DNA from 3 places in the Cupriavidus sp. 2TAF22 genome. Region 2 is predicted to be linked to each of the others. Evidence: riboswitches for the same ligand, from Rfam matches in the RefSeq annotation. Region 2 holds a riboswitch; each other region holds the start of a gene.

Region 1 (3,273 bases), on a different contig from region 2:
CATCTACACCTACCGCAACAGCGCCCTGGTGCCATTGCCGCAGGACAGGTAGCGCCAGTTCGCTGGCATGCCTCGTCGGCGGGCGCGACATAGCCGTGGCATCGGGATTTCGTTTTCTTGTCGATGGATCGGCGATCCGCTGTATCGCTGCGCCTTCTTACCCTGCATAAGGAGTTCAACACCCCTTATTACCCACAGAGCAGATCCACAAGACACACAACAAGACACACCACAAGACTGGTCGCCGGTTGCATGCGGCAAAAGCCCATGCCTGGATAGACGTAGCGCGACCAGGACAAAATAATCCGGAGACAGAGTATGAGTAACACGAAATCCTTGCGCGGCGCGGAGGTGCTACCAGGTGGCAATCGCCCGGGATACCCGGCGAGCCAGGCCCGCAGCAGCGCCGTGGATGCCGACACCAGGCAGGTACTGCGCCGCGCTACCGCGGCAGGCTTTATCGGCACCTTTATCGAGTGGTTCGACTACGCCGCCTACGGCTTTCTTGCAACCGTCATTGCGGTAGTGTTCTTTCCCAAGAGCGACCCGACCACCAGCCTGATGGCTACCTATGCCGTATTCGCGCTGTCCTTCGTCGTGCGTCCGATCGGAGGGGTGATCTGGGGGCATTTCGGCGACAAGTTCGGCCGGCGCAATACGCTGTCGCTGTCGATCATGATCATGTCCTGCTCGACCTTCCTGATCGCCTTCCTGCCGACTTACGGGCAGGTGGGCTTGTGGGCGCCGGTACTGCTGCTTGTCATCCGGCTGGTCCAGGGCTTCTCGGCTTCAGGCGAATACGCCGGCGCCTCGGCCTTTCTTGCCGAATATGCACCGAACCGCAAGCGCGGGCTCTACACCAGTGTCATCCCTGCCGCGGAAGCCGCCGGCCTGCTGTTCGCGTCGCTGTTCGTCGCCGGGCTGCATACGGTGCTGACCTCCGGACAGTTGCTCGAATGGGGCTGGCGCGTGCCGTTCCTGCTGGCCGCCCCTTTTGGGCTGGTTGGCCGTTACATCCGGCTTCAACTAGAAGATACGCCGAAGTTCGTCGCGATGGAGCACGCCAATCACGCACCGCAGGCGCCGCTGCGCGAGTTGCTCACCTCGCATCGCCGTACCATGCTGGTCGGCTTCGGCGTGACCTGCCTGAACGCCGTCGGCTTTTACTTGTTGCTCAGCTATATGCCTGTGTACCTGTCAAAGGAACTCGGCATGAGCGACTCGGTGTCCTTCCTGGTCTCTACCGTATCGCTGGCCAGCTATGTCGTGATGATTTTCGTGATGGGCCTGCTTTCCGACCGGTTCGGGCGGAAGACGATGCTGGTTTCCGCCTGCATCCTGTTCGCGCTCTTCACGGTGCCGCTGTTCCATTCGCTGTCGAGCGCCAGCATCGTCGGCATCTTGCTGATTCAGGTGGCACTGGGCGCCTTCCTCACCATCAACGACGGCACGCTGCCGTGCTTCCTGTCGGAGAGTTTTCCGACCCGCGTGCGATATAGCGGCTTTGCACTGTGCTTTAACAGCGCGAACGCCTTGTTCGGCGGCACCGCCCCCCTGGTCGCGACCTGGCTGATCAGCGCCACGGGCAATAAGCTTGCACCAGCCTGGTACCTGGTCGGGGCTGCGGTGGTGTCGCTGATTGCCATCCTGGCCAGCCGTACGCCTTCGGGCGGTGCGTTACCGGACTAAGCAAGCAAGGGGCGCAGCTTGACGCATCGGCTGTGATCCCGGGCAGCCCGGCCGCAAATCGGCCGCTAAGCGGCCACTAAGCGGCTGCAAGACGACGCAGGAGAGACCGGGGATGGTACGTGCCATCCCCGGCGCCGACGGAGCAACCACCCCGGAAACTCTCAGGCAAAAGGACTGTGGCGTCGATTCAAGAATCTGGAGAGTGGCATTGCAAGGAATGCCCACCGAAGGGGACGGCACCGGTCACCGGCCGCTGCCAAAGCTCTCAGGTACCGGGACAGATGGGGTAGGAAGCCGAGGATTCGGCCATCGCTTTGCCTGACAGAGGACCCTGCCATGTCTCAAATCATAGTCATAGGCGCCGGCATTACCGGCGTCACCACCGCCTACACGCTATCGAAACTCGGATACGAGGTGACTGTCGTCGACCGCCATCTTTATCCCGCCATGGAGACGTCGTTCGCCAATGGCGGCCAGCTCTCCGCGTGTAACGCGGAAGTCTGGAACAGCGCGGGAACGATACTAAAAGGGCTGAAATGGATGCTGAAACGCAACGCGCCGCTGCTGGTGAACCCGAAGCCGTCGTGGCACAAATACTCGTGGATGGGGGAGTTTGTGTCGAACATCGCGCGTTATCGGGAGAACACCATCGAAACGACGAAGTTGGCGATTGCCGCCCGCCAGCATCTCTTTGCCATGGCCGAGCAGGAGAATATCCAGTTCGATCTGGAGCGCCGCGGCATCCTGCACTTCTATCATGACAAAGCGGCTTTCGAGGCCGCGGGCAGGACGAACGCGCTACTCGTGGCAGGCGGACTGGAGCGCTTTGCGGTGTCGCCGCAGGAGATCCGGGCGATCGAGCCGACGTTGCAAGGCCAATACTTTGGCGGGTACTTCACGCCATCCGATTCAACCGGGGATATCCATAAGTTCACGCGCGGCCTGGCGCTCGCTTGCGAGCGCCGCGGCGTGCGCTTCCTGCAGGGCTGGGACGTGCGAAGCATCGACCTATCCGCCAGCGGCGTGCGTATCGGCCTGCAGGCGGTGGACGGTGTGGCGTCGCCATCGGTCCACGCCGGTGCCGCGTACGAGATCGCCGGCGATGCGCTGGTGGTTTGTGCCGGTGTGGGCAGCCGGCATATTGCCGGCATGCTGGGCGACAGGATCAATGTCTATCCGGTCAAGGGATACTCCATTACCGTGCACCTGGACGATGCCGACAGCGTGGCGAACGGGCCGTGGGTCAGCCTGCTCGACGAAAGCGCAAAGATCGTGACGAGCAGACTTGGCAAGGACAGGTTCCGCGTGGCAGGTACCGCCGAATTCAATGGACAAAACCGAGACATCCGAGCCGACCGCATCGAGCCGCTCGTGTCATGGACGCGTCGCAACTTCCGAATCAATACCTCCCGCGTAGTCCCCTGGGCGGGGCTTCGCCCGATGATGCCGGACATGATGCCGCGCGTGTCAAAAGGCAGGGCGCCACGGGTGTTCTACAACACCGGCCATGGCCATCTTGGATGGACGTTGTCTGCTGCAACAGCGGCAACGATCGGCACGACCATCGCCGAGAGCTATCCCGTT
Region 2 (3,273 bases):
CCTCCAGTTCGGCCAGCGTGGGCCGGGCACCTTTGGCTGCGTTCATGGGCAGGGGGGCGTTCATGGCAAGAACCTCGTTGGGCGCAGGGCGGCGGGTGGTCAGCCGCGCCGCCGTGCATCAGTCTTCAGTCGCCGCTCCCGTGGCAGGCAAGCCTCGCGGGAGCGGCAGGGTGTCGCGTCAGGCGCCGACGTTGGCCTTGTAGGCGTCCACCGACATCAGGCCGTTGACGTCGTCGCTGTTGGCCGGCTTGAGCTTGAACAGCCACGCATCGAAGGCGTCGGCATTGACGCTTTCCGGCGCGGCGACGGCGGCTTCGTTGACGGCGATCACTTCGCCGGCCACCGGCGCGTAGATGTCGGAAGCGGCCTTGACCGATTCCACCACCGCCAGCGCGTCGCCTGCGCCGACCGACTTGCCCACTTCCGGCAGCTCCAGGAACACGATGTCGCCCAGCGCGTCCTGCGCGTGGTCGGTGATGCCGATGGTCAGCGTGCCGTCGGCTTCGACGCGCACCCATTCATGGGACTCGGTGTATTTCAGGTCGGCGGGGAAATTCATGGGATTCTCCAGATTCAATTTGTTTTTTCAGCGCCCGCCGGGCGGAGGCAATCCGTCGCCGGCGGGCGCGCTGTGACCGGTGCGAGCGTTCAGCTCACGAGTGCCTTGCCATTGCGCACAAACGGCAGTTTAACCACAGTCGCGGCGAGTTTGCGGTCGCGGATCTCGACCTGCACCTCGGCGCCGAGGGCAACGTCGCGCGGCAGGCGGGCAAATGCGATGGACAGGGACAGCGAAGGGCTGAAGGTGCCGCTGGTGATCTCGCCGTCGCCGGCAGTGGTGATCACCTTCTGGTGCGCCCGCAGCACGCCGCCTTTTTCACGCAGGATCAGGCCGACAAACTGCTGGGTCTGGCCGCCGGCGACGAGCGCCGCCTTGCCGGTGAAGTCGCGCTCGCTCTGCAGGTCCACGGTCCAGGCCAGGCCGGCGTTGAGCGGCGAGGTGTGGATATCCATGTCCTGGCCGTACAGGTTCATGCCGGCTTCCAGGCGCAGCGTGTCGCGCGCGCCGAGGCCGGCCGGGCGCACGCCGGCAGCGACCAGCTTCTCCCACAGGCCGGCCACGTTCGCGGCCGGCACCACCAGTTCGAAACCATCCTCGCCGGTGTAGCCGGTGCGCGCCACCATGACTTCGCCCAGGGCGGGATCCTGCACCACGATGGCGTTGAAGGGCTTGAGGGCTTCGCTGGGCTGGGTGGAGGGGAAGGCGCTCCACACCTTGGCGCGGGCGTTCGGGCCCTGCACGGCGACGATGGCCAGCGGCGCGGCGCCCGCGGGGGCGTTGTCGCCGCGGCGCGGGGTGATGGTGACGCCGCTGCCGGTGGCGGCGTTGCGCGCGGTGATCCATTCGATATCGCCGGTCGCGGTGCTGGCATTGACTACCAGGCGGAAGCGGTCCTCGGCGAAGAAGTAGACGATCAGGTCGTCGATGACGCCGCCGCTCTCGTCGAGCATGCAGGAATAAAGTGCCTTGCCCGGCGTCTGCAGCTTGTCCACATTGTTGGCCAGCAGGCCGCGCAGGAAGGCGCGCACATTGGCGCCGGCCAGGTCGACCACGCACATGTGGGAGACGTCGAACATGCCGGCGTCGGTGCGCACGGCATTGTGTTCTTCGATCTGGGAGCCGTAGTTGACCGGCATGTCCCAGCCGCCGAAGTCGACCATGCGGGCGCCGAGTGCGCGGTGGATGGCATTGAGGGGCGTGGCCTGGAGCGTCATGTAGTCCTCGGGGGAAGGCGGAAATCTCGGTTCGAAAACGAAAAAAGGGTCATCCGCCGCCAGACCCGGCGCGCCATGGCGCTGCCAGATCCGCCGCGGCGGATGACCCCTCTGTCCTCGATACCTGAGAGATTACAAGGCGGTCCGGTGGACCTGTGCCCTGCGCGCCCCTTCGGTGGGCACGCTCGCCGTCGCTTGCGCGCGTGGCGGGTGCCGCTCTCCAGAGTACGGCGTGCATCGTGTGCATATTGCAAGCCGATCCGACCAGTCCATGGTGCCTGAGAGTTTTCGGGTGATACCCCTTCGGCGGCGCAAGATCTGCGCGCTCTCCCGGCCGGATGGCGCGACTCTACAGGCAGCCCCGGTGGCTTGTCAACGCGTGGCGCGCGGCACGGCACCGGCACCCCGGGGCCGGCAACCCGGCGTGTTAACATCTGCGGCTGCTGTCGCTTGCGGGGACATCACCCCGGTGCCGCAGTCTTCACAGGCAGCCCTGGCCGCGTCGTCTTCGCCAGCCATTTCGCCATCCGCTTCCGCCACCACGCCAAACGCATGACCCACGGACTCAATCCCGCCCAATCCGAAGCCGTCCGCTATCTCGACGGCCCCTGCCTGGTGCTGGCCGGCGCCGGTTCGGGCAAGACGCGGGTGATCACGCAGAAGATCGCGCACCTGATCGAGGACAAGGGGTTCGAGCCCAAGCATATCGCCGCGGTGACCTTCACCAACAAGGCCGCCAAGGAGATGCAGGAGCGTATCGCCAAGCTGATGGAAGGCAAGACCACGCGCGAGGGCCGCCGCATTCCGCTCAAGCAGATGACGGTCAGCACCTTCCACTCGCTCGGCGTGCAGATCCTGCGCGCCGAGGCCGAGCACGTGGGGCTGAAGCCGCGCTTTTCCATCATGGACTCGGACGACTGCTTCGGCCTGGTGCAGGAGCAGCTCGCCACCACCGACAAGAAGCTGATCCGCAGCGTGCAGAGCACCATCTCGCTGTGGAAGAACGGCATGGTCGATCCAGAGACCGCCATCGCCACCGCCGAGAGCGCCGACGACCACCAGGCCGCGCTGGTCTACCGCAACTACGTGGCCACGCTCAACGCCTACCAGGCGGTGGATTTCGACGACCTGATCCGCCTGCCGGCCGAGCTGTTCGCGCGCGACGAAGCGGTGCGCATGAAGTGGCAGAACCGCCTGCGCTACTTCCTGGTCGATGAATACCAGGACACCAACGCCTGCCAGTACCAGCTGCTCAAGCTGCTGGCCGGCGGCTCGCACCTGCGCGCGCCGGCCTTCACCGCGGTGGGCGACGACGACCAGGCCATCTACGGCTGGCGCGGCGCCACGCTGGACAACCTGCGCCTGCTGCAGACCGACTTCCCCGATCTCAAGGTGGTCAAGCTGGAGCAGAACTACCGCTCCACCGTGCGCATCCTGGAGGCCGCCAACGCCGTCATCTCCAACAATCCGAAGCTGTTCGACAAGAAGCTGTGGAGC
Region 3 (3,273 bases), on a different contig from region 2:
GCGTCGAGGTGGAAGACGCGCTCTACCGCCATGCGGCCGTGCTGGCCGCGGCGGTGGTGGCGCAGCCGGATGCCAAGTGGGGCGAAACGCCCTGCGCCTTCGTCGAGCTGAAAGACGGCGCCAGCGCCACGGCCGAGGAACTGATCGCGCATTGCCGCACCTTGCTGGCTGGCTTCAAGGTGCCCAAGGCCGTGTATTTCGGGCCCTTGCCCAAGACTTCGACGGGCAAGATCCAGAAGTTCGAGCTGCGCCGCAAGGTCAAGTCGGACACGGCCATCGACGTCTAGCCACGCGCGGTGGCGCCGGCCGGCGCCACCGGGGCCGGGGGCTAGTGGACGGCCCGCTGCGCGGACGCCAGCGTCGCCGGCCGCGTCGTGCCACCGGCGGGCAGCGCGCCCGTAAAGGCGAAATCCACCTCCGGCACGCGGCCGCTGACGATGTCCGCGATCGCACGGCCCGAGCCGCAGCCGTGCGTCCAGCCAAGCGTGCCGTGGCCGGTGTTCAGGTAGAGCCCGCCGATGGCGCTGGCGCCGATATAAGGTACGTTGCCCGGCGTGGCAGGGCGCAGCCCGGTCCAGAATTTCGCCAGCTCCGGTCGGCTCATGCCCGGGAACACTTCCAGCGTGCGCCGCACGATGGCCTCGCAGCGCACCGGGTTCAGATCCATCGCATAGCCGTTGAGTTCGGCTGTGCCGGCCACGCGCAGGCGGTCGCCAAAGCGCGAGAACACCAGCTTGTACTCGTCGTCGGTCAGGCTCACGCTGGGCGCGCGCTCGCTGTCGAGCACCGGCAGCGTCACCGAATAGCCCTTGGCCGGATAGATGTCGAGCTTGACCCCGAGCGGGCGCGCCAGCATCGGGCTGAAGCTGCCCAGCGCCAGCACGTAGGCGTCCGCGCTCTCGATCTGGTAGCCGCCAGTCTCGTCGGCAATCTCCACCCCGTGCATGCTGCCGCCCTCGGCATGCAGGCGCTGCACCCGCACGCCATAGCGAAAGCGCACGCCCAGCGCTTCGCAGCGCGCGGCCAGCGCGGTGGTGAAGCGGTGCACATCGCCCGATTCATCCTCGCTGGTATAGGTGGCGCCCGCCAGACGCGGCGCGATATTCGCCAGCGCCGGCTCCAGCCGCACCACTTCGTCCGGCCCGATCACGCGGCGCTCGCAGCCCAGCTCGCGCATGATGCGCGCCGGCTCGACGGCCGCGTCGAATTCCTTCTGGCTGGTATAGAAATGCAGGATGCCGCGCGTGAGGTGGTCGTACTCGATGCCGGTCTCGGCGCGCAGCGCCTGCAGGCTGGCGCGGCTATAGGTGCCCAGGTTGAGCAGCTGGATCATGTTGTGGGTGGAGCGACTGGCCGTGCACTCGCGCAGGAACTTGAGTCCCCACGACCACTGCGCCGGATCTGCGCGCAGGCGGAACAGCAGCGGAGCATCCTCGCGCCCGAGCCAGCGCAGCATCTTCAGCGGCGCGGCCGGGTTGGCCCAAGGCTCGGCATGGCTGACCGAGATCTGCCCGCCGTTGCCAAAACTGGTTTCCCGGGCCGCGCCCGCATTGCGCTCCAGCACCACGACCTCGTGCCCGGCACGGGCCAGGTACCACGCAGACGCAACGCCGATCACGCCGGCTCCCATCACGATGACTTTCATTTCTCAGGCTCCGGATAGCAAAAAGGGGCAGGCAAGCCATCTGGCCTGCCTGCCCCCACTGTCCTTTTGCCTGAGAGATTCGCCGCACCCACCACGGGTACCGGCTTGCCCCTTCGGCGGCCGCGTGCCGCTTACCTGGTCGGTGTGCGGTCCGGCGCTCTCCAGTTTGTTCGGTTTCCAGTCTTTTGCACCTGAGCGTTTCAGGGGTACGCCTTCGGTAGAGACACCCACCTGATACGGCGGAGGTGTCTCGTTCTCCTGGAAGCCGCAACATAGCACGCGTTGCAGAGAGACTGCAAGGGCAGTATGGCGGCCCGGCGGCGCCCCGCCGCCGGGCCGCGCGCTGTAGCAAGGTTCTGTAGCAGTCTGGCCGGCCAATTTTTGGAGCCGGCGAGCTCGGGAGCAGGGCACGAGTAGCGCAGGCTTTTACAGGTGGCGGACCAATATGGCAATAGGGTTCAAGGTGCAGTGCCTGGTATCCGCGGCGTGGCACCGTTGAGTGCATCATGCAATTGCTGCTTCAGTGCTTTGCAGCGGTCGGCTACCTCTTCCGACTGCTTGCCAAGCCCGATACTGATGGCCTGGCGTTCCAGCATATCCTTCAGTTGACCAGTCAGATTTGCCGCGATGTTGTCCAGAGCCGTGTTTCCGAACCTCTCGATGGCATTGCTGGTGCCTAGCGCCGATGCTTCGGCGTGCTGTCTGAATGCAGCGCGAAGCGAGCGGCGCAGGTCCGTAACGTAGCGCCGTTTGGCATCCTCGATTTTCTCTTCCCGAAAATGCAGATAGAGGTCGAGGATGGTTGCTAGCAACGGGCTGAATGCCGCTAGTCTTCCCGATGCTCTTGTGATGAGGCCAGCTCGACGGAGAGCCTCCGTCCTGACCAGCCTTATCCCGGTGGACCCGGCAATTTCGTAGAGGAGATTGCCGAGTGCCTTTGTGCTTATCGAAGCGGCTTCCAGTCCGCCTGCTATTGGCCCGGTTGCGCTATTGACAAGCCGCGTCAGACGCAATGCCGGGCTAGCTGGGATGCGGATGGCATCCAGTGAGCCGGGTGTGCCTGGCGCGAAGCTGCCGCCGGACCACGGCATGTGGAGCGCCTGCGTTGTGCGATTCTCGAGTTGCTTCCCCGCGCCGCCAAGGATTTCGTGCAGCTGTCGCTCCATTTCGCACCAAAGCTTGCTCAAGTCCTCCTTCATCTGGTCAAGCGTGGAGGTGAAGAACGCCTGCACCTCCGGAGCCTCGGCGGTGCCGTCCAGACGTTCCATTGCTTTCGCGGCACGCCCCAGTACTGTTGAATAGACTTGCCGATGCCATAGGCGCGCGAGCGAATGCAGGTGTTCCCTTGCCTGTTCAAGCTCGGCGATTTCCTTCTGGACGCAGGCTATGCGTGCTTGCAGGCAGGGCTCGTCGCCGGATTGCATGACATCCCGCATAACGCCTTCCACAGCGCTGATGGCTGCAATCGCCCGGCTCGCCTGACCGGTCTGGTTTCCCCAGGCGGAAAGGCTGGTCACCAGCGCCGACAATCTGCTTTGCCGCAGCAGTCGCTCGCGGAAGCCGGCCGAGGCCTGCCTGGCATGGAAGTACTTTGCCACCGAGCAGTGGAGCACGGGAATGCCGATGCG

Evidence for each region. A riboswitch is a leader RNA that binds a small molecule or an ion and turns the genes downstream of it on or off. The one in region 2 is predicted to bind glycine.
Region 1: linked by a shared signal. The riboswitch ahead of AB4Z48_RS34450 (D-amino acid dehydrogenase) and the one ahead of gcvT (glycine cleavage system aminomethyltransferase GcvT) in region 2 are both predicted to bind glycine.
Region 3: linked by a shared signal. The riboswitch ahead of AB4Z48_RS25370 (D-amino acid dehydrogenase) and the one ahead of gcvT (glycine cleavage system aminomethyltransferase GcvT) in region 2 are both predicted to bind glycine.

What each region holds. Positions count from the first base shown of each region.
Region 1 is NZ_JBFRFX010000047.1:7,594-10,866, forward strand. Features, by position in the region: gene AB4Z48_RS34440 (branched-chain amino acid ABC transporter substrate-binding protein) at 1-52, shown strand, start outside; gene AB4Z48_RS34445 (MFS transporter) at 319-1,689, shown strand; glycine riboswitch at 1,777-1,876, shown strand; gene AB4Z48_RS34450 (D-amino acid dehydrogenase) at 2,026-3,273, shown strand, end outside.
Region 2 is NZ_JBFRFX010000003.1:232,089-235,361, forward strand. Features, by position in the region: gene gcvP (aminomethyl-transferring glycine dehydrogenase) at 1-64, opposite strand, end outside; gene gcvH (glycine cleavage system protein GcvH) at 179-559, opposite strand; gene gcvT (glycine cleavage system aminomethyltransferase GcvT) at 649-1,776, opposite strand; glycine riboswitch at 1,878-2,010, opposite strand; glycine riboswitch at 2,032-2,119, opposite strand; gene AB4Z48_RS05700 (UvrD-helicase domain-containing protein) at 2,329-3,273, shown strand, end outside.
Region 3 is NZ_JBFRFX010000023.1:64,888-68,160, forward strand. Features, by position in the region: gene AB4Z48_RS25365 (acyl-CoA synthetase) at 1-287, shown strand, start outside; gene AB4Z48_RS25370 (D-amino acid dehydrogenase) at 329-1,645, opposite strand; glycine riboswitch at 1,694-1,820, opposite strand; gene AB4Z48_RS25375 (GTPase domain-containing protein) at 2,104-3,273, opposite strand, start outside.